DNA from 3 places in the Massilia puerhi genome. Region 1 is predicted to be linked to each of the others. Evidence: predicted binding sites of a transcription regulator. Region 1 holds the regulator's gene; each other region holds the start of a gene.
What was found. The regulator sigma-54, encoded in region 1, starts transcription at its own class of promoters, with help from an activator protein. The targets are predictions, from matches to a motif close to TGGCANGNAANCTGCTTT.

Region 2: the regulator sigma-54 is predicted to act here: its motif matches at 4,133-4,150, upstream of pepA (flocculation-associated PEP-CTERM protein PepA).
Region 3: the regulator sigma-54 is predicted to act here: its motif matches at 2,764-2,781, upstream of GNT67_RS00300 (circularly permuted type 2 ATP-grasp protein).

The regions. Positions count from the first base shown of each region.
Region 1 covers NZ_WOFW01000001.1:275,584-285,650, reverse strand. The annotation lists gene GNT67_RS01240 (KpsF/GutQ family sugar-phosphate isomerase) at 1-111, shown strand, start outside; gene GNT67_RS01235 (KdsC family phosphatase) at 111-665, shown strand; gene lptC (LPS export ABC transporter periplasmic protein LptC) at 677-1,285, shown strand; gene lptA (lipopolysaccharide transport periplasmic protein LptA) at 1,326-1,874, shown strand; gene lptB (LPS export ABC transporter ATP-binding protein) at 1,886-2,638, shown strand; gene GNT67_RS01215 (RNA polymerase factor sigma-54) at 2,653-4,140, shown strand; gene hpf (ribosome hibernation-promoting factor, HPF/YfiA family) at 4,216-4,578, shown strand; gene GNT67_RS01205 (enoyl-CoA hydratase/isomerase family protein) at 4,700-5,785, shown strand; gene GNT67_RS01200 (DUF5694 domain-containing protein) at 5,870-6,940, shown strand; gene rapZ (RNase adapter RapZ) at 6,959-7,837, opposite strand; gene hprK (HPr(Ser) kinase/phosphatase) at 7,896-8,831, opposite strand; gene GNT67_RS01185 (PTS sugar transporter subunit IIA) at 8,897-9,379, opposite strand; gene queF (NADPH-dependent 7-cyano-7-deazaguanine reductase QueF) at 9,745-10,067, opposite strand, start outside.
Region 2 covers NZ_WOFW01000001.1:605,078-615,144, reverse strand. The annotation lists gene GNT67_RS02705 (S1 family peptidase) at 1-205, shown strand, start outside; gene GNT67_RS02700 (XrtA/PEP-CTERM system exopolysaccharide export protein) at 322-990, shown strand; gene GNT67_RS02695 (hypothetical protein) at 1,165-1,734, shown strand; gene GNT67_RS02690 (HPr-rel-A system PqqD family peptide chaperone) at 1,775-2,041, shown strand; gene GNT67_RS02685 (HprK-related kinase A) at 2,035-2,952, shown strand; gene GNT67_RS02680 (nucleotidyltransferase domain-containing protein) at 2,949-4,040, shown strand; gene pepA (flocculation-associated PEP-CTERM protein PepA) at 4,196-5,074, shown strand; gene GNT67_RS02670 (nitroreductase family protein) at 5,335-6,441, opposite strand; gene GNT67_RS02665 (ThiF family adenylyltransferase) at 6,438-7,325, opposite strand; gene GNT67_RS02660 (N-acyl amino acid synthase FeeM domain-containing protein) at 7,378-8,034, opposite strand; gene prsT (XrtA/PEP-CTERM system TPR-repeat protein PrsT) at 8,280-10,067, opposite strand, start outside.
Region 3 covers NZ_WOFW01000001.1:56,537-66,603, reverse strand. The annotation lists gene GNT67_RS00305 (transglutaminase family protein) at 1-2,626, opposite strand, end outside; gene GNT67_RS00300 (circularly permuted type 2 ATP-grasp protein) at 2,804-4,216, shown strand; gene GNT67_RS00295 (alpha-E domain-containing protein) at 4,218-5,261, shown strand; gene GNT67_RS00290 (zinc-binding metallopeptidase family protein) at 5,379-6,452, opposite strand; gene GNT67_RS00285 (PKD domain-containing protein) at 6,657-8,165, shown strand; gene GNT67_RS00280 (DUF885 domain-containing protein) at 8,170-9,951, opposite strand.

The sequences.
Region 1 (10,067 bases):
GTCGCCGTGATGGAAGAATTCCGCATCAACCAGATGCTGGTGGTCGACGACGACGATCGCCTGGTCGGTGCGCTGCACATCCACGACCTGACCCGCGCCAAGGTGATCTGATGAGCGACTCCTTTATCCCGGCCATCACCCCCCTGGCCCATATGGAACGGGCGGCGCGCGTCAAGGTCATGATCTTCGACGTCGACGGCGTGCTGACCGACGGCAGCCTGACCTATGGCCCGGACGGCGAAGTCACCAAGACCTTCAACGTCCTCGACGGCCTGGGCATCCAGCTGTTGAATAAAACCGGGGTGCAGACCGCGATCATCAGCGCGCGCCTGTCGCCGATCGTCGTCAAGCGCGCGGCCGACCTGGGCATCTCGCACGTCCACCAGGGCATCCACGACAAGCGCATCGGCTTTGCCAAGCTGCTCGAAGCCACCGGCTTCACGGCCGAGCAGTGCGGCTATATCGGCGACGACGTGATCGACCTGCCGCTGTTCGCGCGCGTCGGCTTCGCCGTCGCCGTGCCGTCCGGCCATCCCGAGGTGCAGCACCGCGCGCACTACGTCACCAAAAATGGCGGCGGGCGCGGCGCGGTGCGCGAGGTGTGCGACCTCGTGATGCGCGCCCAGGGCACCTACGACCAGGCGCTCGCGCCGTACTTCGCCTGAGGCCACGCAGCATGGCCACCATCGTCCAAAACAAGCGTACCGCGCATCGCTGGAATCTCCTGGCGATGATCGTGATCGGCACCTTCTTCGCCTTCGGCAGCTTCTGGCTGCTGCAGCTGATGCAGGCCTCCGACATCGACGCCCAGCTGGGCGGACCGCCGGACGAACCGGACTACATCGTCGAGAATTTCTCGTTCGTGCGCATGACCGAGAACGGCCAGCCGAGTTATCTGTTGTCGGGCAAGCGCCTGGCGCATATCCCCAATGGCGACGTGTCGCACGTCGATGCGCCGGTGCTGCGCGGCGTCGAGCCGGGCCGCCCGCCGATGACGGTGGTCGCCAGGAACGCGCAGGTGTTCCACCAGGAGCATCGGGTCGAACTGATGGGCGACGTCGACCTGCAGCGCCCGAAGACGGCGCAGAGCGAGTCGCTGCACTTGCGTACCCAGGCACTGACCGTGCTCCCCGACGAAGAGATCGTCAAGACCGACCTTCCGGTCGACATGCAGCTTGGGGCGTCGAGCGTGAAAGGCACCGGCATGGTCGCCAACAACGCCACCCAGCAAGTGCACATGTCCAGCCGCGGCCGGATCGTCTATCCGCCACGCTCACGCCAGTAAGCCCCGCGCCGCGTGATAACCCAGGATCAGCATTCCCATCATGAATAAATTATTTGCCGCCGTACTCCTTTCCCTGCTGTCGCTGACGGCAGCCGCCGAACGCGCCGATTCGCTCAAGCCCGCGCAGGTCGAATACGATTCCGCCGACCTCGATGGGGTCAACGGCGTGCGCACCCTCACCGGTAACGTGATCCTCACCCGCGGTACGCTGTTGCTCAAGGCCGACCGCGCCGTGGTCCGGGAAACGCCCGAAGGCTACATGACCGTGACGCTCACCGCCAACAACGGCAAGCTCACCACGTTCCGCCAGAAGCGCGACGGTGGCCCCAACCTGTGGGTCGAAGGCCAGGCCGAGCGCATCGAGTACGACGAGCGCGCCGAGCTGGTGCGCCTGTATTCGAACGCCCTCATCAAGGAACTGGAAAACGACCGCCTGAGCAACCAGGTCACCGGCCCGTTCATCTCGTATGACAGCCGCAAGGAAGTGGCCACCGTGCGCAACGACGTCAGCGGCCAGACCAAGGCCGGCGGCGGGCGCGGCACCCTGATCCTGTCGCCCAAGCGCACTCCGGCCGGAGGAGCCCAATGACGGCAGTCCCGATGGAACTGGGCGATTGCAGCACCCTGGTGGTCAAGGGTCTGCAGAAAAGCTATGGCAAGCGGCTGGTGGTGCGCGACGTCTCGCTGCAGGTCGAATGCGGTGAAGTGGTCGGCCTCCTGGGCCCCAACGGCGCCGGCAAGACCACCTCGTTCTACATGATCGTCGGCCTGGTGCCGTCCGATGCCGGCTCGATCGACATCAACGGCACCGACATCACCAGCCTGCCGATCCACCGCCGCGCGGTGCTGGGCCTGTCGTACCTGCCGCAAGAGGCGTCGGTGTTTCGCAAGCTGACGGTCGAAGAGAACATCCGCGCCGTGCTCGAGCTGCAGAAGGATAACGGCAAGCCGCTGTCCCGGGACCAGATCAACGAGCGCCTCGACACCCTGCTGGCCGACCTGCAGATCGAGAAGCTGCGCGAGAACCCGGCGCTGTCGCTGTCGGGCGGCGAACGGCGCCGGGTCGAGATCGCGCGCGCGCTGGCCACCAATCCGCGCTTCGTGCTGCTCGACGAACCGTTCGCCGGCGTCGATCCGATCGCCGTGATCGAGATCCAGCGCATCGTGCGCTTCCTCAAGGAGCGCAAGATCGGGGTCCTGATCACCGATCACAACGTGCGCGAAACGCTCGGCATCTGCGACCGCGCCTACATCATCAACCAGGGCGCGGTGCTGGCCTCCGGCCGGCCCGACGACATCATCGCCGACGAGTCGGTGCGCCGCGTCTACCTCGGCGAACACTTCCGCATGTAAGTGATCGAGGCCCGATGAAACAGTCACTGCAACTTCGCACCTCGCAGCACCTGGCGCTCACGCCGCAACTGCAGCAATCGATCCGCCTGCTGCAGTTGTCGACGCTCGAACTGCACCAGGAAATCGAGCAGATACTGGGCGATAACCCCTTGCTGGAACGGCTCGACGATCCGCTCGACCGCTCGGTGCGCCTGCTGGCCGATGGCGCCATCAACAACGCGCCACCCAGCGCCGAGGCGCCGCCCGCGCCCGGCCCGCAGGCCGAGGGTGACGCCGCGCCGGCGCCGACGGCGGAGGGCGAGGCCTTCGAGGGCGGCGCCGACGGCGAGCGCGGCGATGCCGACTGGAGCGAAGGCGGCGGTTCGGGATCGTCCGGCGGCGGCGGCGAGGACGAAGACGGCCGTCCGCAGCTCGAGGCCTGCGCCATCACCCTGCGCGAACACCTGATGGAGCAGGTGCGCGAAGCGACGCTGTCGGCGCGCGACCGCGCCCTGGCCGAGCTGGTGATCGATGCGATCGACGACAACGGCTACCTGGAGGAGCCGCTCGACGAGATCCACGCCCGCATGCCCGAAGAACTCGAGATCGAGATCGAAGAACTGCGCTGCGCGCTGGCGCTGGTCCAGAGCATGGATCCGGTGGGCGTCGGCGCGCGCAGCGCGGCCGAGTGCCTGGCGCTGCAGATCCGGCGCATGCCGGGCGTGGCCATGGTGACGCGGCGCATGGCCCTGACCATCGTCGAAGGCTACCTGGGCTGGTTCGCGCAGCGCGAATACAGCAAGCTGAAAAAGGCGCTCGACTGCGACGACGAAGACCTGCGCGAGGTGCAGGCCGTGGTCCGCCAGTGCAATCCGCATCCCGGCGCGGCCTTTGCCGCCAACGTCTCGGACTACGTGGTGCCGGACGTGATCGTGCGCCCCGCGAAGAGCGGATGGGCTGTCACATTGAACCCGGACGTGATGCCGCGCCTGCGCGTCAACAGCCTGTACGCCAGCCTGCTCAAGCAGGGCAAGAGCGAGGCGCAAATGGGCGCGCAGCTGCAGGAAGCCAAGTGGCTCATCAAGAATATGCGCCAGCGTTTCGACACCATCCTGCGTGTGGCGGAAGCGATTGTCGAGCGCCAGCGCAACTTTTTCTCCCATGGCGCGGTTGCCATGCGTCCCCTTGTTTTACGTGAGATTGCTGATACACTAGGCCTACACGAGAGCACCATTTCTCGTGTCACAACGCAGAAATACATGCTGACCCCGCACGGCATGTTCGAGTTGAAGTATTTCTTCGGCAGCCACGTTGCCACCGAGGCGGGAGGCGAAGCATCCTCGACGGCAATCCGTGCGCTCATTGCACAATTGACAGGAGCAGAAGACCCTAGGAACCCTTTATCCGACAGCAAGATCGCGGAGATGCTCGGGGAACAAGGTATGGTCATTGCGCGCCGCACGGTTGCAAAATACCGGGAAGCCCTCAAGATACCCCCTGTAAGCCTTCGCAAGTCCTTGTAACTGCGCCGTCCATCCGAACCGTGCCTTGTCGCGTTCTGGTGGTCCACACGGTGCAATATTTTCAAAGGAGTGTGTATGAACCTCACAATCAGTGGCCATCATCTCGAAGTAACCCCCGCCATCCGTGAATATGTTCAGAATAAGCTCGAACGCATTATTCGCCACTTTGACCAGGTAATTGACACCCATGTGTTCCTGGCCGTTGACAACCTCACTGAAAAAGAAAAAAGGCAGAAAGCAGAAATCAACGTCCAGGTGTCGGGCAAGACCCTGCACGTGGCGAGCGTCGCGCAAGACCTGTATGCCGCGATCGATACGCTGATGGACAAGCTGGACCGTCAAATTCTCAAACACAAGCAAATGCTGAAGGACCATAGCCGCACGTCGATTAAACGCATGCCGGAACACGGCGGCGAAGAAGACGCTGCTGTCGCCTGATCAGGCGCAGGGCACACTAGCTGAGGGCGTCTGAGGGGACGCCCTTTTTGCATCCAGCCTCCCGGTGTTGCGCGTGGCGTCGGTTCGGTAAAATGCTTGTCTCTCCATTACGGACCATGCCATGACCGACCACGTCCTGACCCGCATCGCCAACCGCACCGGCATCATCACCCTGGACCGCCCGAAGGCGCTCAATTCGCTGTCGCTCGAGATGGTGCGGGCGCTGACCGCCATCCTGCGCGACTGGCAAGCCGATGCCGCGCTCGACGCGGTCGTCATCGCCAGCAGCAGCGAGAAAGCCTTGTGCGCCGGCGGCGATATCCGCTTCTTCCATGAGGTGGGGCATGCGACGCCGATGGGCGGCAGCGCGCTGCTCGAGGATTTCTTCACCGAAGAATACGCGCTGAACCACCTGATCCATTTCTATCCCAAGCCGTATATCGCCATCATGGATGGCGTGGTGATGGGCGGCGGCATGGGCATCGCCCAGGGCGGCCCGGCGTGCGGGCTGCGCATCGTGACCGAGCGCACGAAAATGGCGATGCCCGAAGTGAATATCGGCCTGTTCCCGGATGTCGGCGGCAGCCATTTCCTGTCGCATGCGCCGGGCCGTCTTGGCCACTACCTGGGCCTGACCGGCTTGACGATCGGCGCCGCCGACGCGCTGTATATCGGCCTGGCCGACGTGTTCGTGCCAGGCGCCGAACTGGCCGCCCTGCAGGCGCTGATCGCAGCCACGCCCGGCGCCGACCTGCCGGCGGCGATCCGCGCCTTCGCGGCCCCCTTCGCGCAAGCGGCGGGCGAGAGTCGATTGCAGGCGCAGCGTGCGCTGGTCGATACGCACTTCGACGCCGGGTCGGTGGCCGCGATCATGGACTCGCTCGAAGCCGACCCGACGCCGTTCGCCCAGAAAGCCTTGGCGGCGATGCGCCAGCGCTCGCCCCTGATGATGTGCGTCACGCACGAGTTGCTGGCGCGTGGCGCGGTGCTCGGCGTGGCCGACTGCCTGCGCATGGAGCGTTCGCTGGTGCGCCGCAATTTCGAGCATGGCGAAGTGCTCGAAGGGGTGCGCGCGCTGGTGATCGACAAGGACAATGCGCCGCAATGGAATCCGCCGACGCTCGGGCAAGTCACGCCCGAGATGGTGGCGCGCTTCTTCGCGCCGGTGTGGCCCGAGCACGCGCATCCGCTCAGGCATCTCGCATAATCCACGATGTGCATATCCATTTTTGCGTGACAGTGCGTGGATGAGGTGTGACCATCGGGTCTTCATGAGCCGAAAGGAAGACCGATGCGCCTGCTTGCCCTGTTGATCCCGATGACCTTGTGCGGGGCCGCCGCCGCGCAGGATTACCAGCCGGCCTTCGATCCGAGCCGTCTCAAGGGGCCGGCGGCGGGGCCGGTCAACGAGATCATGGTGCTCGGTTCGCCCCACCTGTCGCAGCTGCCCAAGACCTTCCAGCCGTCGAGCCTGGCCTTGCTGAACGAGCGGCTGGCGGCCTGGAAACCGCAGGCCATCGCAGTCGAAGACCGCTCCGGATTGCAGTGCGATGCCATGCGCCGCTATCCAGAGCGCTACCGGGAGGCGGTCGACGGCTATTGCCCGGATACGGCGCCGGCCAGGGCCGCGACCGGGCTCGATGTGCCGCAGGCGAGCGCCGAAGCCGAGAAACTGCTGGCCGCATGGCCCGCGGCGCCGTCGGCCGTCCAGCGGCGGCGCCTGGCGGCCGTGTTCCTGGCCGGCGGCGAAGAGGCGTCGGCCGTGGTCCAGTGGCTGCGTTTGCCCGCCGCCGAGCGGCGCGCCGGCGATGGCCTGGACCGGGTCCTGGTCGAGCGGCTGCGGGCGCTGGAGGTTGCTCCCAATGAAAGCGTGATGATCGCGGCGCAGCTGGCGGCCCGCCTGGGCCATGAACGCGTGTACGCCATGGACGACCAGACCGCGGGCCGTCCGTATGCCGATCGCAAGGCCGCTGGCGCGGCGATCGAGAAGGCTTGGGACAATCCGGCCAATGCCCGGCGCAAGCACGAGGACGAGATCCTCGACCGGGGCGTGGGCAGCGCGCAAGGCCTGCTGGCGATGTACCGCGCCTACAATTCGCCGCCGCATGTGGCGGCGAGCTTCGAGATCGACTTCGGTGCGGCGCTGAACGAACCGTCGGCGCAGCGCTTCGGCCGCAACTACGTGGGTTACTGGGAAACGCGCAACCTGCGCATGGCGGCGAATATCCGCGATGTGGTGGGCGTCATGCCGGGCACGCGCTTGCTGGTCATCGTCGGGGCCTCGCACAAGGGTTACCTGGAAGCCTACCTGCACCAGATGCATGATGTGCGGCTGGTCGATACGGCGCCGTTGCTGCGTTGATCCGGCGCTGGCCAGTCCTTACGCCGTCGGATTCTTCGGCTGCTCCCGATGCCGCACGATCACGCGCTCGGTCTCGGCGAAGTGCGCACCGAGATGTTCGGCCATGTACACCGAGCGATGCTGGCCGCCGGTGCAGCCCACCGCCACCGTCAGGTAGCTGCGGTTGTCGGTCTTGAACGACGGCAGCCACTTGGCGACGAAGGCGCGGATATCGGCCAGCATCTCGATCGCGCTCGGCTGGGCATCCAGGAAGGCGATCACCGGCTGATCCTTGCCCGTGAGCGGACGCAAGGCCAGGTCGTAGTACGGATTCGGGATCGCGCGCACGTCGAACACGAAGTCGGCGTCGAGCGGCACCCCGACCTTGAACGCGAACGACTCGAAGAACAGCGTCAGCGGCGCATGGTCGACCTCGGCGAGCTCCTTGATCCAGCCGCGCAGCTTGTTGGCCGAGAGTTCCGAGGTGTCGATCACATGGCCCAGGTTCTCGATCGACGACAGGCGCTCGCGCTCTTCGGCGATGCATTCGATCAGGGTGCGGCGCGAGGCTGGATTCTCGCCGGGCCGCAGTTCGTGCGACAGCGGATGGCTGCGCCGGGTTTCCGAAAAGCGCGCCACCAGCGAATGGGTGCTCGAGGTCAGGAACATGACCTTGACCGCGTGGCCATCCTCGCGCAGGCGGCGCACGTTGACGGGTAGCTCGACCAGCGATTCGGCGCTGCGCGCGTCGACCGCGACCGCGATCTTGCCGGCGCCGGTCTCGTTGACGGTATGGATCAGGGCCGGCAGCAGGGCCGGCGGCAGGTTGTCGACGCAGTAGTAACCCGCGTCTTCCAGGACATTCAGGGCGACCGACTTGCCCGAGCCCGAGATGCCGGTGATAAGGACGATGTGCATGCGGCGATGATACCGCAACCGCGAGCACATGGCACACCGCAACAATGGACTGGCTGGTTCAGTCGGCGCTCATGGCCTGGCGCTGGCGTTCCATGAATTCCTGCAGGGTGTCGATGCCGCGCAGTTGCAGGATGGTGTTGCGCACGGCCGCCTCGAGCAGCACCGCGATATTGCGGCCGGCCGCCACGGGAATGACGACCTTGCGGATCGGCAGGCCCAGCACGTCCTCGGTCGGGAAGTGGAAGGGCAGGCGCTCGACCTCTTCGTCCAGCGCGCCGCGCTTGACCAGGTGCACGATCAGCTTCAGGCGCATCTTGCGTCGCACCGCCGTCTCGCCGAAGATCGCCTTGATGTCCAGCAGGCCCAGGCCGCGCACCTCGAGCAGGTTCTGCAGCAGCGGCGGGCAGCGGCCCTCGATCATGTTCGGCGCGATGCGCGAGAATTCCACGGCGTCGTCGGCCACCAGGCCGTGCGAGCGCGAGATCAGTTCCAGGCCCAGTTCGCTCTTGCCGAGGCCCGAATCGCCCGTGATCAGCACGCCCACGCCCAGTACGTCCATGAACACGCCGTGCATGATCACGCGCTGGGCCAGCTTCTTGGACAGATATACGCGCAGGAAGTCGATCACCTGCGCCGCCGGCAACGGGGTCGAGAATAGCGGGATGTTCTGCTCGTCGCAGATGGCCAGGATGTCGGGCGGGGTTTCCAGGCCCTGCGCGATGATCAGCGCCGGCGGGCCGCCGCCGATCAGTTCGCCGACCACGTGGCTGCGCGAATTGGCCTTGAGGCGGTGGTAGTAATCGAGTTCCTGGTGGCCGAATACCTGGATGCGGCCCGGGTGGATCAGGTTCAGGTGACCGACCTGGTCGGCGGCCGAGGCGGCGTCGCCGGCAATCTGGCGTTCGCCGCCGGGAAAGCCCGCGAACCAGCCAAGTTGCAGGCTGTCGCGGTTGTCGTCGTACAGCCGTTGAATGGTCAGCGGAGACTGCAGCATGGGCATTGTCGTCGTCGCAAATAATGACGCGCGGCCCGATGCCGCGCGTTCAGCAGACGGTCAGTTTAACCCAGAGCCTGCAGGCTGGGTTGCCAGTTGATAATGCGGTCATGCACCGATTTCGGATCGGGATCGGTCGCCAGGGCGGTGCGCACCGACTCGTCGGAGAACAGTTCGGCGATCTCGGACAGGATCTCGAGGTGCTGCTGGGTAACGTGGTCAGGGATGAGCAGGAAGAACAGCAGGCTCACCGGCTGGCCGTCGGGCGACTCGAACGGAATCGCTTCTTTCAGGCGCACGAAGGCGGCCAGCGGCGACTTGAGGCTCTTGCTGCCCTTGATGCGGCCGTGCGGGACGGCGACGCCATGGCCGAGGCCGGTCGAGCCGAGGCGTTCACGGGCGAACAGGTTGTCCGAGACGATCGAGCGGGCGATGCCGCAGTTGTTCTCGAAGATCAGGCCGGCTTGCTCGAAGGCCCGTTTTTTGCTCGACACTTCGATGTCGAGCTGGACGTTCTCGAGCGAGAGGATTTTGCTTAGGTTCGTCATAACGTGGGTGCGATGCACGCGTGGAGTGCTTGCGAGCACGGATTATAGGCCTGTTTGAGACCCGAGACACTCGAATTCGCGACAGTTTGGCCTTCTCGCCAGACTACCGCACGATACCCGTCGAAACGGGATAACCAAGTAGTTGATTAACATCAACGGCGTTACGCAATTTCCTCAACGAATCAGCAACCCGGGCCAGCAATCGTATGCCGGTGGTCCGATTGGCCGATGAATGCTCAGTGTTTTGCTTAAAAAACAGGCGGCGGGTTCAATATCGTATAGCAAAAGGTGATGCCATGCACGGCGCATGGCTGTCGCCTAAAACGTACAAGCGTGCGTGGAGTATCCTGTCAGAAACTCGGTATTTACTGGCGCGCGCCACGCAGGTTGCCTGGTTTGCCAGTACTGAAATTCGCCCGCCACGGGTTGATGTCCAGGCCGCCGCGCCGCGTGTAGCGGGCATAGACCGCCAGCTTGCTCGGCTGGCACTGGCGCAGCACGTCCATGAAGATGCGCTCGACACACTGCTCATGGAACTCGTTGTGCTCGCGGAAGCCGATCAGGTATTTCAGCAAGCCTTCCTGTTCGATTTGCGGGCCGATATAGCGGATCTGCACCGTGCCCCAGTCGGGTTGCCCGGTCACCAGGCAGTTGGACTTGAGCAGGTGCGACACCAGGGTTTCCTCGA
Region 2 (10,067 bases), 330 kb from region 1:
TACGATCTATCAGCTTGACGGTACGGCGTATCCGGGCAACAGTGGCAGCCCTGTGTATGATCCTGATACCGGGGTGGTTCTGGCTGTGATCAATATGGTCTTCGTCAAAGGCTTGAAGGAGACGGCCATCACCAGCCCAAGTGGCATCACTTATGCGATTCCTGCACGTCATGTACACGCCTTGATGCAACGCACACAAGAGTAGCGCGATATTGACTGTCGCTCTTGTTGCAACAAATTCATTTGTGCATACCGTTTCCTACAAGACTCTGATATACAATAACGACGTTTTGATGGTGAAATAACAATTTTAACTAGTAAATGGTGCGCGGTGACGCCGCGTCACAGCCTGAAGGAGTGAACGTGAGCAAGACGAGCCACCTGACCGATACCTTGGCCAAAGCCGGCGCTATCGCCTGCCTGCTGTTGCTGGGCGCTTGCAGCACGCCGCCGGCGCCGTCAGCTGCCGCAATGGCGCCCATTAATCCCGATTACCTGATCGGCCCGGGCGACGCGGTCAATATCATTGTATGGCGTAATCCTGAAGTATCGATGTCGGTCCCGGTGCGTCCCGACGGCAAGATCACCACTCCCCTGGTTGAAGACCTGCCAGCTGCCGGCAAGACATCGACTCAGCTGGCCCGCGATATCGAAGGCGCGTTGGCCAAGTTCATCCAGCAGCCGGTGGTGACTGTCGTCGTGACCAATTTCATTGGCAACTTCAGCGAGCAGATTCGGGTCATTGGCCAGGCGGCCAATCCACAGGCCCTGCCTTACCGCCGTGAAATGTCATTGATGGATGTACTGATCGCGGTCGGCGGCGTCACTGACTTCGCGGCCGGGAACAAGGCCAGTATCGTACGCATGGTCGATGGCAAACAGGAAAAGCTCAACGTACGACTGAATGACTTGATCAGGGACGGCGACATTTCGGCCAACGTGATGATGCGGCCTGGAGACATTTTGGTGATTCCTGAGAGTTATTTCTAACTGTCGACTATTTTTACAGCCAATCAGTATTCATCGCTACGATAAGGATCGCGCCTGCCACGCGCGGCAAGTACCTGCTTGTTTTGTAAAGGTTTTTTCCAGTCTGAAATTTCGGGCATGGAATTTGCTGCATAGTGCCGTGCGCTGAGAGCACTCCATGTTAGGGGAATAAAATTGTCGACCGAACAACAAGCAGCTCGTGATGAGAACCCGAAGCCGCCGATGCAGGTGCAGAACGCGGGCCGCCGCCGCATCGCGCGTGCAGGCATTGGCGCTGCCGGTATCTTGTTGACCCTCGAAAGCAGGGTGGCGATGGCGACGGGACCGCAATGCGTTGCACCGTCCGCCGCTGCCCTATCACATGGTGATAACAGCAACTATGTTGAGCGAGGCCGCTGCGAGGCAATCGGCCCCGAACGCTGGGTGGAGTTGACCGATCAGTGGCCGTGTTCCAAGGATGTCAAGTTTGGCGCGCTGTTCAAGTGTCGGGGGGCGGAAGCAGAGTTTGCCGACATCGAAGTGCTGAAGATCCTGAGTGAAGTAGCCTATGTCGAGTTCATCGGCCGTGCCCTGGCAACGACCTATCTGAACATCTTGTCGGGCAAATTGACAGTTCTGGACGATACGACGCTGCTCAAGATGTGGGATGACCTGCAGACCTACCAAGCGTATTCACCGACGTCCAATGTGACCTGGACGGCATACGACGTGCGCCTGTACCTGGAATCGACCTATCGTGCCTGAGGCGCGCCATGCGTGGCGCGTGGCAGACGGGCAAGGTTTGATGCGACGCGAGTGGGACGGCGAAGCCGTCCTGTTCAACCACCTGACTGGTTCCACTCATCTCTTGTCTTCCACTGCCGTCTGGTTGCTCGAACAGCTGGCTAGCGCACCTGACGACCTGGCCGGCCTGGCGGCTGCGCTTGACGCCGAACTGGCCGCCCAGGCGTTGGCTGATGACGATGAGCTGGCAGGCACCCCGATCGACCGCGCGCATCTGACCACGCTGCTGGACAAGCTGTGCTCGCTACACCTGATCGAACCATGCTGAACGTGTCGTCCCTGACGCCGGCGCAGTTACGCGCGTGTCTGGACGGTCCCGGGCTCGATTTCCAGACCGGGCCGTTCGTCAATCGACTGCACTCGAACATCCCCCATCTTGCAAGCGGCCTGGCGCTGTTGTACGGCGATTATCCGCTGCGCGCGGCGGGCGGCTTTGCCGACTTCCACCTGAACCTGAGCCAGCCTGGCGGCCTGCGCCGCTGGTGGCGGCCCCAAGTCCGTTTCGAACAGGATGGACGACATCCATTCAAGCCCTTGCCCGTAACCCAGGCGCAGCCTTTCTGCGAGTGGATGATGAACTGGTGCGTGTCGAACCGCGCCCATGGCTATCTGGTCATCCACGCTGCCGTGGTCGAGAAGAATGGACGCGGCATCATCCTGCCGGCCCCGCCGGGCTCAGGCAAGAGCACTCTGTGCGCGGCCCTGGCCTGCCGCGGCTGGCGCTTGCTGTCGGACGAACTGACGCTGGTGCGGCATGGCGATGGCATGCTGGTGCCGGTGCCGCGTCCGATCAGCCTGAAGAACCGGTCGATCGACGTGATCCGCGAGTTCGCTCCGGAGGCCGTGTTTGGCTCGGTCGTGCATGGCACCATGAAGGGTACGGTCGGGCTCCTGCGTCCACCTGCCGCCAGCGTCCATCGCGCCGGCGAACTGGCGGCGCCACATGCGATCGTGTTTCCGCAGTGGGAGCCAGATGCGCCAGCGGTGCTCGAACCGACGCCGCGGGCGCGCCTGTTCATGCGCGTGGCCGACAATGCCTTCAACTATACGCTGCTCGGCGCGCAGGGCTTTGCGACCCTGGCCGGTCTTGCCGAGCGCAGCGCCGGCTATACCTTCAAATACAGCAAGCTCGATGAAGCAATGACGATCTTCGATGCGCTGGCCGGAAACGCGCCATGAGCCCGGCATCGCTGCCGCTTCTGGTTCGCGTGCTGCGCTCGCCGCACGCCACAGTGGACTTCGACCTCGGCCAGTGGGATCTGCTGCTGCGCCAGGCCGCCAATGCCAACCTGCTGGTGAGCTTGCTTTATCTGCTGGAAGACAATGGCGTGCTCGACGCCGTACCAGCGGCCCCGCGCGTGCACCTGGAATGGGCCCGGCTGGCGGCTGCGGGCCATGCGCGCAGCGTGCGGCATGAGGTAGCGCGTATCGGTGCCGCGCTGGCGGGACTCGGTGTGCCGCTCATCCTGCTGAAGGGCGCTGCATATTCGATGGCTGGGCTCGATGCCGGGCGCGGCCGGCTGTTCTCGGACATCGACATCCTGGTGCCCAAATCGCGGCTGGACGAGGTGGAAGGCGCGCTGATGCTGCATGGCTGGGCCAGTACCCATCACGATCCCTATGATCAGCGCTACTACCGCGAATGGATGCATGAGATTCCGCCGATGGTGCATGTGCGTCGTGGCAATACCATCGATGTGCACCATGCGATCCTGCCCGAGACCGCGGCCAGTCGTCCCGACCCAGCCAGGCTGCGCGCATCCGCTATCCCCATTGCTGGCATGGAAAATTTGTATACGCTGTGCCCGCATGACATGTTCCTGCACAGTGCTGTCCATTTATTCTCCGGCGGCGAATTCGACCATGGCTTGCGCGACCTATTCGACCTGTACCGCCTGATGCACCAGTTCGACACCGAGCCGGGTTTCTGGGAAGGCTTGCCGGCTCGGGCCGCCGAACTCGAACTGACACGGCCCTTGTTCTATGCCATGCGTTACACCGAGCGGCTGCTTGACAGCAGGATACCGCAGGCCGTGTTCGATGCAGCCGCCGGTGGTCGACCACCGGCACCGCTGCTGGCATTGATGGATGCGCTATTCATGCGCAGCCTGCTGCCGCAGCACCCGAGCTGCAACGGCCGCTCGCATGCGGCGGCACGGTTTGCCTTGTATATCCGCGGAAACTGGCTACGCATGCCGCCACTACTGCTTAGCCAACATCTTTTCTACAAAGCGTTTCTCTCGCCACGCGAGAATGTAACCACTTAGCAACTTTTGTTGGTGTCGATTTTTTTTACATTTTGGTCTTCCAACGTTTCATGCACGATTATAAGTAGTTGTTTTAACTGGACTATTTCTATTGGCACGCAATTTGCTAATACATCATGTGTTTAACCGATTAACCTAAAGCAAGGAAGACCAACATGAATTTCCTGAAAAAACTGGGCTGCGCTGCTGCACTTTCGATGGCCTTCACCAGCGCTGCGTACGCAGCCCCAGTGTTGAACAACTGGACGTTTAATCCTGCAGGTACCGGTTTTGCTGCGGGTGTGAACATCAATGAAAGCTTGACCATCACTGGCGATGCGTTCATCCAATTGAGTGGCACCACACCTGGCAACTTTAGTTTCCGCGAACACGCGGTATTCAATGTGCCTTATGGCGATAATGGTGCTACTGGTCCATTCGGCCCTCGCGGTAACATCACTGCAACGTTTGAAGCAACCGGTACTGGCACGTTCGGCGTCGGTAGCACGAATGGTTCGTTCCAGTTCGATGCCGGCGTCATTCGTATGTATCGGAGCGATACTTTCACCTTCGGTACGACTCAAGGTATCTATGGTTCGAACGTGGGTGAGCTGATTGCAGAGTTCCAGGTTCTGCAAGGCGGCGGCGGCCAAGTCGATGCCAATGGCAGCCCAATCAATAATGGCCAGGTCACCGTGAATGCGCGCGCTGGCGCAGGCGCGCTGGATGCAGGCTACTTCTTCAGTGGCGATGGCACCGATCTGTCCGAAGCGGCACTCCTGGCGTTTGCCTTCACCAACGCAAATACCACGGGTCAGCCATCGGGTAATATGATTGGCGAAATCGCCTGCCAGTACGCCAGTTTCTCGGGCCCAGGCTGCCCCGGTGGCACCTATGCCAATGTTCCTGGCCAGTACTTCTTCGTTGGCAACAATGGTCAGTTCAAGCTGGGTCTGCCTGAAGCAGAAGTGCCAGAGCCAGGTTCGCTCGCACTGCTCGGCATTGCAATGCTGGGCGCTGGCGTGGCCAGCCGCAAGCGTGTCAAGAAAGCCTGAGCTTTAAGGACTTAGCAAGAAGAGCGGGCTTGCCCGCTCTTTTCTTTTGGCGCTGTCCCTGTTAGCTGTCGATGACGTCGAATGCAATACGTAGCAATTGCTCGACAGAATTCACTATCCCGCTATCAAGTGCCCATTACCATCCCAGATAAGCGTTGGACTGCCGATTCGCTCAGCAGTTCAGTACTCGTCCACAGCTAACGGGTACAGCGCCAAAAAAAAGCGGGCCGCAGCCCGCTGTCATTCATTTGCATTGTATTTCATGCGATGAGCAACTCGTTCATCTCGCGCCGGACCGAACGTGCCCGTGGCGCTGGCCCGTAGCCCATCCGCCCCATATAGACCGGGTGCAGCGCGTCGGTAAATACCAGCTCGGCCGTCTGGCGCTCGAGCTGCCTGGCGAATGCCTGCAGGCCTGCCTTGGCCGTGAAATCCATCCTGTTTTCGCGCACATATTTCGAGAAAATCAGCGGCGTCATTTCAGGCTGCATGAACAGGCCGAGATTGGTCATGGTAAGCCAGAAGCGCTGCAAGGCACGCCCGGCATCGATATAGTCGTCGATGCTCTTCGGTTCGGTGTGGGCCTTGAGCACGAAATGGGCGGCGCAGGCCATACCCGGGATAAGGTCCATCTGCAGACGCGGCGCCCAGGTGCCCATCAGGGTGTTCACCGTGGACATGCGTTTCCAGCTGCCCATCGCCCATTTCATCAATACCAGCGTTCCCAGATCGACGCCCAGCGCGGCGGCTGGTACGCGGTCGGGACTTTTCTGCACGCCCCAGTGAATGATGTCGCGATGGGTCGGGAATGCTTCGGGCATGGTCAGGCGCAGCTTGGCGTTATTAAACATCAACTGCGCAACCTTCCACTTGGGGCCGGCACCCTCGATCCATGCCAGCGCATAAGCGGGGCCCACCGACGCTTCCAGAATGCGCTTGTGCTCGGCACTGAGTGCTTGGGTACGCATTGGGCGGCGCTGCACGGTACGCACATCGATGGCCCTGATCAAGGGATCCGGCGCTAGGCCCTGCTCGGGCGTGAAATGCACGTCAAACACGAGCCGCAACGGTTCCAGTGGGTCGCAATCGGCTTGCAGCTTCAGTTCCTGGCGTGTGATGCGCGCGCGCATGCCCTGGCCGGTGGCGGCGACGGCAATGGTTTCGAGCAGGGTGCCGAATGCGATCTGGCTGGGATGACCATCGCGGTCGTAGACGCAGTGATCGCGCGTGTCGTGCGCATGGACGACCAGATGGTCGGGCGCGGCGATCCTGAAACGCCAGGTCTGCATATTGTCGCCACTGGGAGCCCAACGAGCGAGCTCGGCGATTTTGTAGGCTGGGCTGGCGGTATCGATCGAAGCAGTCATGCGCGTGCCCCTGCTGTTGCGAGATCCCTGGCCAGCTGGCGTTTGCCGATCGCGATCATCAGGCGGTGCAGGGGATTGCGGTTGCCGCCAGGGCGCCAGGTGCGGGCCAGCTTATTGCGGTAGGCATCGAACTGGATGCCGTAAGGCGCGGCAAGTACCTTGCCGCGGCCGAGGAGGATCTTGAGCGCCTCGGTGCCCATCACGCCGGCGCACAACTGGCAGGCCATGATGGTCGAGGGGCCGCGCTGTTCGACGAAGTTGACCGCCTCCGGCACCACTAGGTAGGGACGGTGCAAGCCGGCCGGCGCCAGGCCGACGACGAAGTGCACTGCCTTGTCGGCGTCCGACAGGCCGTCCCAGCGAAAATACTCTTCGAACGTCATCTGGCCCGGCAGGAAATTGAGCAGGGCGGCGCCCATGCCCAGCGGCGCCACGGTGATCGCTGGTATGCCCAGGCTGGCGCAGCGCGCGAAGGTATCCCTGCGCGCATCGAAGGCGAAGAAATCGAGCGCATCGACGTACAGGTCGGCTCCTGCGAGGAACTCATCGAGATTGCCCGAACCTATACCGTTCGGAAACATGTCGATCGTGATGTCGGGATTGATATCCCGCGCCAGGCGCGCCATCACATCGACCTTGGGCTGGTCCAGCGTCGACATCGTGGCGCCGACCTGGCGGTTGAAATTGGCGATATCGAAAGTATCGAAGTCAGCGATGCGGAAGCGGGTAATGCCCAAGCGGGCCAGGGTCAACAGATGCACGCCCCCGACCCCGCCGCCACCGGCGATTGCCACCAGCTTGGTGCCCAGGCTCGCTTGTTCCTGCTTGGTGACCCAGCCGATATTGCGTGCGAACGCCTGCTCGTAAGAAAATTTTTTCGTCATGAAGAGGCTGCCTCCTGTAACAGAGGAAAAGCCGCGGACGACGGTCTGCCCGTCATGCGGTGTGGTGATCGTCGATACGGCGCAGTCGATTGATGATGCCGGCCTCTTCGCGTGGGGAGAAGAAATACGGGTAGAACGAGCGCTCGGTGGTATTGGTTTCGAACGTGCCGCCAAACTGCTTGATCTGCTTGGTGACGTACTCGAGGTTGATGCGCAACAGGTAGGCTGGCGCGTTCACGCGCTGGTTGACCTTCATCTCGCCTACGCGCTCGAAACCGAGCATCTGCTGGTAAAAACGGCGATGACGTGGGTTGACCTCGATGACGATGTCGGTACAGTCATGGATATCGCGCGCATAGATCACGGCAAGATGGAACACATTGGCCAGCGACGCCTTGGAACGTACCGATGGGTCGAATGCCAGCTTGGTGAACTCGCACAATCGCGCACCACGCACACGATGCGCGTCCAGTTCTTCCTTAAAAATCTGGTCGGCCATCAGCCCGATCTCGGAATCGAGTCCGATCGTGAGCGTTCCTACGACATCGCCCTTGTCGGTTGCAGTGAGCGTGATCCGGTTCGGATCGTCCGTCTGCACATGCGTGCCCGCATAGCCTCGCCACGCGTACATTTTATTCACGAGCATGCTAGCCGAGTTACGCCCGGTGGGCGTATCGGTAAGACGGATGCCGTATGAATCTTGATTCACAATAACATCCTCAGTATCGAAGTCAGCTATCTTAGCGCAACCCTCAGCAATAGGGTCGTTCGATATGCTATCAGTGGCATCAGAGCTTTCGGGCCCTGTTTCCAGGAGGTTCGACTGATCGTTCATAGCGTGACTTTCTGGTTTCCGCTGCCTACTGATACTGCATAAATGCCTGGCATGATACCGTGCCTGGCTCGGGTAGTCAGGCACCTACATTGGATTTTTTGTAACTTGATGGTAGTTCGTTATAGCGTTTTAAGCAATGAACGCGCAGCATCTGCATGTGTAAAAGACTTATTTTCAGCCAGCAATGTTTCAAGCTCTTTACGTGCTGCCGCTTTATTGCCTTGCTTGCTCAACCCTACCGCATAGTGATACCGGATCTCAGGGGCATTCGGTGCTAGGCCTGCTGCTTTTTGCAGCAAAGGCACACCACGGGCGACATCACCTTGTTCGACCAGCAACCAGCCGTAGGTATCGATCACTGCCGGATTGTTGTCGGCAAGCTTGTATGCCTGTTCTGCAGTAGGAAGCGCACGGGGATCCTTCTCTTGCTGGAAAGCATAAGCTAGATTGTTCAGTGCCACAACGTGGTTTGGGACACGCTTAATGATGTTCTGGAGCAATGGAATGGCTTCCTTGTCTTGATTCGCCGCAAGATGCATCTCGGCCAGGTATAACAGCGCAGCGTTATCGGTTGGATTCTGCTTGAGCCATTTAGTCAGGCGCTGCTGCGCTTCGCCATTCTTGCCCTGACTGCGCAGGATGCCGGCGTTGCGCATCAGTATTACTGAGGTCGGCTGCATGGCAAATGCCTTGTCATATGCGGCCAGCGCAGCATCAGGCTTCTTGAGGGCCAAGTGGACATCGCCTTCAAGGACCAGACCTGCTTGCGAGGCAGGTAGGTCTTTCTGCACCTGGCGTGCCATGGCTAATGCTTCCTCATGCTTGCCACGACGCAGTGCCAATTCGATCTGGGCGGTGCGTACCGGCAGCAACTCGGGTTGCAGTGCCGCGCCGCGCCGCAGTGCTTCTGCCGCCGCCGATTCGTTTTCCAAGACCATTTGCGCCTGGGCCAGTCGCATCTGGGCGAACCCCGACTTCGGCAGCATGCCAGTTAGTTTGCTGTACGTATCAACAGCGCCATTGCCGTCGTTTGAAGCCAGCTGGGCTTGGCCGAGCAGGTCGAGCAATTCCGCGTTGGTTGGGTGTTGCGCGTTATAGTTGCGTGCCAGCCTGAGTGCCTTGTCAGCTTGTTTGGTCGCCAGGTAAAGATTTCCCAATTTCAACACAGCCACGATCGCCGTAGGATTCTCGCTTTGGGCCTTTTCCAAGAAACGGGTAGCGTCTTCTGGCTTGTTTTCAAGAATTGCCAGTTCGGCAAGGCCACCCAAGGCAGCGAAGTTCTTTGGATCCTGCGTCAATACTGTCTCAAAACGTTTCTTCGCGGCAGGTATATTCTTAGCGGCCAGATCAAGCCGCACCAGTGCGCTCACAGTCGGGAAATAGTTTGGCTGCAATGCCAACGCTTTGTCCCAGGCGGCACGTGCGGCCGACTGGTCACCCTTTGCCAGCAGGACGGCGCCCTTCATATGATGGGTTTGCGGATTGTCTGGTTGGATCTTTTCGAGACGAGCCAGCGCAGCCAGCGCCTTGTCATAGCTCTTCAAGCCGGCCTCGGCTTGCGCCAGCGCTACCAGCGCACCCGGCGACTTGGGGTCGAGTTCGGTTGCACGCTGCAGTTCAGCAATCGCATTTTCGTTTTGGCCCTGGCTCAGGCGCGCCATACCGAGCGACGTACGTACCACGGCTGCCTCGGGTGCCAGCTTGGCCGCTTTTTCCAGATAGCCGGCTGCCTTGCCGAAGTCGCGGTTCTGCATGTGCGACTGACCTGTCAGTGCCAGCAGCTGGGCATCGTTCGCATGCTTGGCCAGGATCGGACTCAGGACATCGACCGCTGCGCCTGGCTGCTCGCTCTTGAGCAAGGTTTGGACCAGCAGTTTGCTTGCATACAAGTTGTTAGGGTCGTTCTG
Region 3 (10,067 bases), 220 kb from region 1:
GCGCCACCAGCGCGCGCAGCAGCAGCATTTGCAATAGGCTCATGCGTTCGTGGGGCGGCATCTCGAAGGCGCGGAATTCCACCAGGCCCAGGCGGCCGGTAGGGCCGTCCGGCGAATACAGCTTGTCGATCGAGAACTCGGAGCGGTGGGTGTTCCCGGTCAGGTCGACCAGCAGGTTGCGCAGCAGGCGGTCGACCATCCACGGCTTGTCGCCCGGGTGCAGGGTGGGCAGTACCTGGTCCATTTGCTGGAACGCGATCGCCAGCTCGTACAGATTGTCGTCGCGCGCTTCATCGACCCGCGGCGCCTGGCTGGTCGGCCCGATGAAGGTGCCCGAGAACAGGTAGGACAGGGCCGGGTGGATCTGCCAGTAGGTGATCAGGCTCTTGAGCAGGTCGGGCCGGCGCAGCATCGGGCTGTCTTCGGCCGTGGCGCCGCCCAGGGTGGCGTGGTTGCCGCCGCCGGTACCGGTATGGCGGCCATCGTGCATGAATTTCTCGGTGCCCAGGCGGGTCAGGCGCGCTTCCTGGTACAGGGTCGTGACGTTGTGTACCAATTCGTTCCAGCTGGCGGCCGGATGAATATTGACTTCGATGACGCCAGGGTCGGGCGTCACGCTGAGCAGCTTGATGCGCGCATCGCGCGGCGGCGCATAGCCTTCCAGGCGCAGCTTCATCTTCAGCTTGGCGGCCGTGGCCTCGACCGCCGCGACCAGCGCCAGGTAATCCTCGATGCGCTTTTGCGGCGGCATGAAGATATACAGGCGCCCGGCGCGCACTTCGACGCACAGCGCGGTGTGGATCACGTCGCGCGCGGCCGGCTCGGGTGCGGCGGCGGCCGGCTTGGCGGCCTTGTCCGCACCTTTGCCGGCGGCCAGGCCGAGGGTCGGGCGCTTGTCCTTTTTCACGGCCGGCAGGGCGCCGCGCGCGGCGAACGGGTCGACATCGAAGCCGGGATCGCGTTCTTCGGGCAGCACCCATGGCAGCGTGGCCAGCGGCAGGCGCAGGCCGATCGGCGAGTCGCCTTCGATCAGGTACAGGTGTTCGCGCCGCAGCGGCCAGCGCGAGGTGCGCCAGCTGCTGCCGAGCATCGTGGCCGGGTCGAACTCGCGCGCTTGCAGCGGCAGCACATAGCCGGCCACCGTGCCCAGCCCGCGTTCGAGCAGGCGCGCCAGCCGGCGCCGTTCCTCGGGCGCCTTGAGGTCGGCCTCGAGCGGGTCGAGGTTGCGCGGCAGCGCCTGTTCGCGCTGGGCCTGCAGCAACACGTCTTCATAGGCGGGAATCGCGCTGCCCGCGGGCAGGCCGAGCGCCTTGACCAGTTCCGCCACGAAGCGGCCGGCTTCGTCGCCGCCATAGCCGTCGTCGAGGTGTTCGTCCGAGAACAGGGACGGGTCGGACCACATCGGCTGGCCGTCGACGCGCCAGAAGATATTCAGCGCCCAGCGCGGCAGCGGCTCACCCGGATACCATTTGCCCTGGCCGTAATGCAGCATGCCGCCCGGCGCGAAGTGCTGCTTCAGGCGGTGCATCAGATTGCCCGCCAGCTCGCGCTTCTTGTCGCCGTGCGCCAGCGTGTTCCACTCCGGGCCATCCATATCGTCGATCGAGACGAAGGTGGGCTCGCCGCCCTGGGTCAGGCGCACGTCCTGGTTGACCAGGTCGGCGTCGACCTGCTGGCCCAGGCGGTCGATCTTTTGCCAGTCGGCCTCGGTGTAGGGCTTGGTCACGCGCGGATCCTCGTGGATGCGGGTGACTTTCATTTCGTGGACGAAGGTGACTTCGGCCTTGTCGCTGAATCCGGTCACCGGCGCGGCCGAGGCCGGCATCGCGGTGCAGGCGAGCGGAATATGGCCTTCGCCGGCCAGCATGCCCGAGGTCGGATCGAGCCCGATCCAGCCCGCGCCGGGGACGAACACCTCGGTCCATGCATGCAGGTCGGTGAAGTCTTCGAGCGGGCCGCTGGGGCCGTCGAGCGCGGCCTGGTCGGCGGTCAGCTGGATCAGGTAGCCGGACACGAAGCGCGCCGCCAGCCCCATCTCGCGCAGGATCTGCACCAGCAGCCAGCCGCTGTCGCGGCATGAGCCGGAGCGCTTTTGCAGGGTCTCTTCGGGCGTCTGCACACCTGGTTCCATCCGCAGCAGGTAGGCGATATCGCGCTGCAGGCGCTGGTTGATGGCGACCAGGAAGTCGTTCGTGCCCATTGGCTTGGCCAGCAGTTCGCGGTGCGTCGTTGCGACCCACTCCTTGAGCAGGGGACCCGGCGCCTCGGTCTGCAGATACGGACCCAGTTCCGTCCTGAGCGGGGCAGGATAGGAGAACGGAAAGACTTCCGCATATTGTTCGACGAAGAAATCGAATGGATTAATGACGGTCATGTCGGCCACCAGGTCGACCGTGAACTCGAGGACGTCGGTCTTTTCGGGGAACACGAAGCGGCCGATGTAATTGCCGTAAGGGTCTTGCTGCCAGTTGATGAAGTGCTGTTCCGGCTGCACCGACAGCGAATACGACAGGATCGGGGTGCGTGCGTGGGGCGCCGGGCGCAGGCGCACCTCATGCGGCGACAGGGCAACCTGGCGGTCGTAGCGGTAGCTGGTCTTGTGATGGAGCGCGATGCGGATAGCCATGCGGAATGCCTTTCGGGGGTGCGGCGCGGTCGAAGTGCACGCGACATATGGTGCGCAAAAATTGAGCGCGGTTCAGGAGTGTTTAAGCATGATTCGTACCCACAATATAATCGATTAATAAAATTGAAACGCACCGCTGGCACGTTTCTTGATAGTACTTGGGGACAGGAGGAATCGATGCCGAACTTTTATGATGAAATGTATTCCACTGCGGCAACCGTGCGGCCTCATTACGGCCCGTTTGCCGACTGGCTCGCGCAACAGCCGACCGGGCTGATCGAGCAGAAGCGGGCCGAGGCCGAGCTGAACTTCCAGCGCGTGGGAATCACCTTCGCCGTCTACGGCGACGACGCCGGCAAGGAACGGCTGATTCCCTTCGATATCATCCCGCGCGTGATCAACGCCGCCGAATGGGCGCGCCTGCAGACCGGCCTGGTGCAGCGCGTGACGGCATTGAACCGCTTCCTGCACGATGTCTATCATGACCAGGCCATCCTCAAGGCCGGCATCATTCCGCCCGAGCGAATCCTGAACAACGCCCAGTACCGGCCCGCCATGCAGGGCATCAAGCTGCCTTCCGACATCTACGCCCACATCGCCGGGGTCGACATCGTGCGCGCCGGCGAGGGCGAGTTCTACGTCCTGGAAGACAATCTGCGGGTGCCGTCGGGCGTGTCGTACATGCTGGAAAACCGCAAGATGATGATGCGCCTGTTCCCGGCGCTGTTCGCGCGTAACCGGGTAGCGCCGGTCGAGCACTATCCCGACCTGCTGCTCGACAACCTGCGCACCGTGGCGCCGCAGGGCAGCATCGACCCGACCGTGGTCGTGCTCACGCCGGGCATGCACAATTCGGCCTATTTCGAGCATGCATTCCTGGCCCAGCAGATGGGCGTGGCGCTGGTGCAGGGGCAAGACCTGTATGTCAGCGACGACACCGTCTATATGCGCACCACGCGCGGGCCCAAGCAGGTCGACGTCATCTACCGCCGCATCGACGACGACTATCTCGATCCGCGCGCCTTCCGTCCGGAGTCGACGCTGGGCGTGCCGGGCCTGCTCGACGCCGTGCGCGCCGGCCGGGTGACGCTCACTAATGCGATCGGCACCGGCGTGGCCGACGACAAGTCGATCTATCCGTATGTGCCGGACATGATCAAGTTCTATTTGAGCGAAGAGCCGATCCTGAACAACGTGCCCACCTACCAGTGCCGCAAGAAGGACGAACTGGCCTATACGCTGGCCAACCTGGCGGACCTGGTGGTCAAGGAAGTGCACGGCGCCGGCGGCTACGGCATGCTGGTCGGGCCGGCCTCGACCCAGGCCGAGATCGAGGCTTTCCGCGCGCGACTGCTGGCCAATCCGGAAGGCTATATTGCCCAGCCCACGCTGGCGCTGTCGGCCTGCCCGACCTTTGTCGAGTCGGGCATCGCGCCGCGCCATATCGACCTGCGGCCGTTTGTCCTGTCGGGCAAGAACGTGTCGATGGTGCCGGGTGGACTGACCCGGGTAGCGTTGCAGGAAGGATCGCTGGTAGTCAATTCGTCGCAGGGCGGCGGCACCAAAGATACCTGGATACTGGAGAACTAGCATGTTGAGCCGCACCGCCGATCATTTGTTCTGGATGGCCCGCTATACCGAACGGGCCGAAAATACCGCACGCATGCTCGATGTCCGGGTCCAGTATTCGCTGATGCCGCAGTCGGAGCGCGCCGAGCAGCAGGGCTGGCGCACCATGCTCGGGGTCTCTGAACTGAACCAGCAATTCGACGCCAAATACGCCACCTTGTCGCAAAAGGATGTGATCGACTTCATGGTGCGCGATCCGGACAACCTGTCCTCGATCACCAGCTGCCTGCGCGCGGCGCGCGAGAACGCCCGCGCCGTGCGCGGCACCCTGCCGACCGAGGTGTGGGAAACCGAGAACACCACTTGGCTGATGCTGCAGCAGCACCTCAAGAACCGCATGTTCGAGCATAGTCCCGGCCAGTTCCTGGAATGGGTCAAGTACCGCTCGCACCTGTCGCGCGGGGTCACGCTGGGCACCATGTTCCAGGACGAGGCCTTCAATTTCATCCGCATGGGTACCTTCCTGGAACGGGCCGACAATACGGCGCGCATCCTGGACGTCAAGTTCAGGTTCCTGGCGTCCGACACGATCCAGGCCGGGGCCCAGGGCGAATTCTATTACCTGGCGGCGCTGCTGCGCTCGGTATCGGCATTCGAGACCTATCGCAAGGTGTATCGCGACGCCATCACGCCGAAACGGGTGGCGGCGCTCCTGATCCTGCAAGAGAAAATGCCGCGTTCGCTGGTGGCCTGCATGTGCGCCGTCGTGGCCAATCTGCAGGACGTGCGCAACGACCTGTCGCGGGACACCGAGCGCCAGGCGCAGGAACTGCACGCCATGCTGCAAACGGTGTCGATCGGCGCCATTCTGGACGAAGGCCTGCACGAATTCCTGACGCGCTTCCTGGTGGCGGTCGAAGAGCTGGGCAATGGCATCAGTCGCGATTTCCTGCTGCCGGCGGAGTCGGTGCCGGCGCCGGCCCCGACCCAGACGCAGACGCAAACCCAGACCCAAACCCAGACCCAAACCCAGACCCAAACCCAGACCCAGACCCAGACTGGTTAGGCCGACGCACCAATATATGGCGCGCCGCACTGTTGTGACGAGAATGCCGGCGTTCGCGTCATGACGGTGCATGGCGCGCCTCGTTAAAACAGCGTCCGGTGCGCGGCCGGCCGGCGCTTACGCCTTGTTCGTCTTTATCTGCGCACGCACCACCTTGTGCACGAATTCCAGCTTTTCCAGTACCGGCGTACTGAGCTTGAATGGGTAGGAATCCGGCATGCCGATGCTGCGGTTCAGGCTGTTGAGCACATAGGTCAGCGCGAACCAGTCGTGCAGGGTATCGTCGAACGATTCCGCCTTCATGGGCAAGGTGATGCTGTCGAGCGCCGGTTCGTCGGCCTTGCGCGGCTTGAGCGCCAGGCCGCAGGCATGCGCCGTTTCGAGCGTATCGATCATGTGCAGGTAATGGGCCCAGGTCTCGGCCCAGTCTTCCCACGGGTGCGAACTGGCGTAGCTGCTGACAAAATTCGACTCCCAGTCGGCGGCTGGGCCTGCGTCGTAGTGGCGCTTGAGCGCTTCGCCATAATCCTGGCGCTCGTCGCCGAACAGGGCGCGAAAGTCGTCGATCCAGTCACTCTCGGCCACCAGCCGGTCGAAATAATAATGTCCGCTCTCGTGGCGGAAGTGTCCCAGCAGCGTGCGATAGCGCTCGTGCATCTGTTCGCGCGTGCGCTCGCGCTCGGCCGGGTCGGCTTCGGCGATATTCAGGGTGATCAGGCCGTTGTCGTGGCCGGTCATCACGCACCCGTCGCTCACGCTGTCTTCCAGGAACTGGAAGGCCAGGCCGGTCTCGGGTTCGGTTTCCTTCGAGGCCGGGGTCAGGTTCAGCATCGCCAGCGAAAACAGCAGGCGGCGCTTGGCGGTTTCGAGGCGCGACCACAGGATGTGGTTTTTTTCGGTCGACAGCGCCGGAATGACGACGGTCAGCTGGCACGATTCGCACAAATCGTGCGGGTCGTCGGCGGGCAGCATCCAGTTGCAGACATTGTGCTGCACATAATTGCTGCATTGCTTGTACAGCTTGCCCTTGTCGACCGGGTTCAGGCTGCGCCAGAGATTGTCCTCGGCCTGCTCGAAGCTGTTGATGCTGCGGGTTGCGGGCTGGTAGCCCAGGGTGCTGTCGCAGTTAAAACATAGCGTGTTCTCGAAAAATACCTGTTGTGAACACTTGTCGCAATGAAAGGTTTTCATGACATGAATGGTGAGTGGGAGGGATCGACATAGGATGAATAATTTAACAGTAAATATGGTCGCGTTCGTTACATGTAAGACAACGCCTCATAGCCTGTGCTGGTGTCGGCAAGATGTGCGATCGATGCCACAGCATTCATTGGCGTAGCGCAGAGGCGTGCAGGTTCCAGTGCCGGCGCCGATCGTGCGCGCCGGGTACGGCGCATGATCGAGTCCGTCGCCCGGCACAGTGGCATCGCGATCCGGGCCTGGTCCAACCTCACTGGAGTCAACATGGTTTTTGTTCGAACAATCCTGCTGCTGATAATGCTGGCATGCGCGCAGTTGGCGCCAGCGGCCACCCCTGCCGGCTACCGCGTCATCCATCTTGGTCCTGGCACGGTCGCGACCTACCCGGCCATCAACGCCGCCGGGCAGGTGGCGTTCACCCTGGTGAGCGCAGGCCGCACCTCGGGCTATTTCTACGATGGCAGGTCGACGCACGATATCGGCTCACTGGGCGGCGCGGCCAGCTATGCAAACGGCCTGAACGAGGCCGGGCAGGTCGTGGGCACGTCGGTCAATCGCGACGGCATCGAAAACGCCTTCGTCTGGCGCGCCGGCAGCGGCATGCTCGGCATCCTGCCGGCGTCCGACGGCGGCCGCTCGTATGGCTGGGCGATCAACAACCGGGGCGTGGTGACCGGCTCGTACGGCGACACCGGACGAGCGTTCCGCTGGAGCCTGGCGGGCGGCCTGGAAGACCTGGGCGTGACCCCGGCCTTTCCCGAGCCCGCATCAGGCCGCGTGCTCAACGATGCCGGCCTGATCGCCGGCGTGACCACCATCGACGACGAGATCACGCGCGTATTCGCCTGGACGCGCGCGAGCGGCGTGATCGACATCGACACGCTCGGCAGCGTCGAATCGACGCCCGTCGCGGTCGGGGCAGGGGGCGAAGTGGCGGGCAACCGGCTCGCATCCTGGGACGATGGCGGCGATCGCCCCTTCCTGTGGACGCGCGCGAGCGGCATGCTGGACCTGGGGATCGGGCGCGGCACTACGGCCTGGGTCAACGCGATGACGCCTGGCCTGCATATCGCGGGCGGAATCGGATTTGCCGATGGACGCCAGCGCGCGATGTCGTGGACGCGCCGCGGCGGCATGCGCGAACTGGGCACCCTGGGCGGCCGGACCTCGGTCGCGCGCGCCGTCAATGCCCGGGGCCAGGTGGTCGGCTTCGCCGAGAACAGGGCCGGGGCCATGCGCGCCTTCGTCTGGAGCGCCGGCGCCGGCATGCGCGACCTGAACCGCCTGCTGCGCCATGCGCCGCCGACGCTGGCGCTGGAGCATGCGCTGGCGATCAATGACCGGGGGGAGATCGTGGCCAGTTCGAATGCTGGCCTGGTGCTGCTCACGCCCGAGCGCGGGCGCCGCGGCGGGCATGCGGTCGGGCCGATCGTGGCGCCGCGCACGGTGGCGGTTGGCGCGCCGCTACGGGCTTCGGTATCGTTCGTCGATGGCGACCGGGTCGGCACGCGCGGCGTCGACTGGGCCTGGGGCGATGGCAGCGCGGCCCCGGCGCGCAGGATCGAGGAACGCGCCGGCGTGGCCAGCGCCAGCGCCAGCCACGGTTTCGCGGCGCCAGGGCGCTACACGGTGACGGCCACGGTGCTCGACCGTCAGGGTCGGCGCACCGTGGTCAGCCGCGAGGTCGAGGTGACCGCGCCCTAGTGGCTCAGCTTTTCTTCTGGGCCGCGATCCAGCGGTCGGTCGCCGCTTCGAGCACGTCGAGCGGCACCGCGCCGTGCGACAGCACCTCGTTATGGAAGGCGCGCAGGTCGAACGACGAACCCAGGGTTTTCTCGGCGCGCGCACGCAGTTCGCGCAGCTTCAGTTCGCCGATCTTGTAGCTCAGGGCCTGGCCGGGAATCGCGATATAGCGTTCGACTTCCTGCACCGCGGTCACTTCGTTCTGCGGCACGTTGTCCCTGAAATAGGCGATTCCCTGCTCGCGCGTCCAGCCCTTGGAATGGATGCCGGTGTCGACCACCAGCCGCACGCCGCGCCAGATTTCGGCGGTCAGGCGGCCGACCCACTGCCAGGGATCGTTGTACATGCCGATTTCCTGGCCCAGCATCTCGCTGTACAGGCCCCAGCCTTCCGAGAAGGCGGTGTTGCCGCCGAAGCGGCGGAAGGCCGGCAGGCCGGTCGCTTCCTGCGCCAGGCTGCGCTCGAAATGGTGGCCCGGAATCGCCTCGTGCAAGAAGAAGGCGGTGGTCGTGAAGTTGGTGCGGGTCTCGGGCTTGTAGGCGTTGAAGTAGAACACGCCGGGACGCTTGCCATCGACCGAACCGCGCTGGTAAGAGGCCGGGGCCGCGCTCACTTCGCGGAACGCTTCGACCGGACGGATCTCGAACGGCGCCTTGGGCACGCGCGCGAACAGCTGGTCGACCTTGGCTTCGACGCGCGGACGCATCGCCTCGTAGGCGGCCTGGATGTCCTCGCGCGACTTGAAGCGCAGCTCGGGCGCGGTATTGAGGTGCTCGAAGAATTCCTTCAGCGTACCCTTGAACCCGACCTTGACCTTGGCCTCCTCGAACTGGGCGCGGATGCGCGCCACTTCGCGCAGGCCGATCTCGTGGATCTCGTCGGGGGTGAGCGGGGTGGTGGTCGAGCGGCGCGCCAGGAAGGCATACCACTCCTTGCCGCCGGGCAGGGAACCGATGCCGGCGCTATCGCGCCCGGCCGGCAGGTAGGTGCCCTGCATGAAGGCCAGCAGCTTGCGGTTGGCCGGCGCGAGTTGCTCGCGCACCATCTTGCCGTAGGCCTCGGTCAGGCGCGCCTTGTCGGCGGCGCTGAACGAGTCCGGGAATTTCTTCACCGGGCCCATATAGGTGCTGGTCGCCAGGTCGTCGCTGCCGACGTTTTCCAGCTGCGGCAAGACGCGGCTGATCAGCGCCTTGGGCATCACGATGCCCTGCTTGATCCCTTTCTGCATGTCGAGGATCGCATTGTCGACCGCCGGCGCGTAACCGGCTGCGCGCTTGAGCCAGTTGTCATAATCCTGCACGGTCTGGAATGGCTGCGCCGAAGCGCCCGAGCCCAGCTGGGCCATCAGCAGATGCAGGCCCGAGAACTGGTCCACCGGCACCAGGTCGGATGGGAAGCGCAGGCCGTCCAGGTCTTGCTGCAGGCGATAGCGCAGCAGGTCATAGCTGATGCGGTCTTCCGAGGGCAGCGGCGCCGGATCGAACTGGGCGCTGCGCGCCAGGTATTTTTCGGCCAGCGCGCGGGTCTGGGCCCGGTCTTCGGTGGACGAGACCACGCCGAAACGGTCGTTGTAGCGGTGCTCGCCATTGAAAGTGGCGGCGATCGGGTTCTCGCGCAGGTAGTCTTCCCAGTAGTCGGCATACAACTGGTTCATTTTTTCCGGCGACGCCGGCACTTTGACCTGGGCGATGGCGGGCAGGGCTGCGCACAGCAGGGTGCACAAAAACAGGGGGAGCGAGCGGGTCATGTCTTCTCTTGGTGGTCGAGGCCAAGCAAGAATAACATGTCGCAAAGGCAATGCGGAGAAGCTTGCAGCAACGAGCATGGGCCGTGGCGCTGGAACACCACGTGTATCCTGGCAAG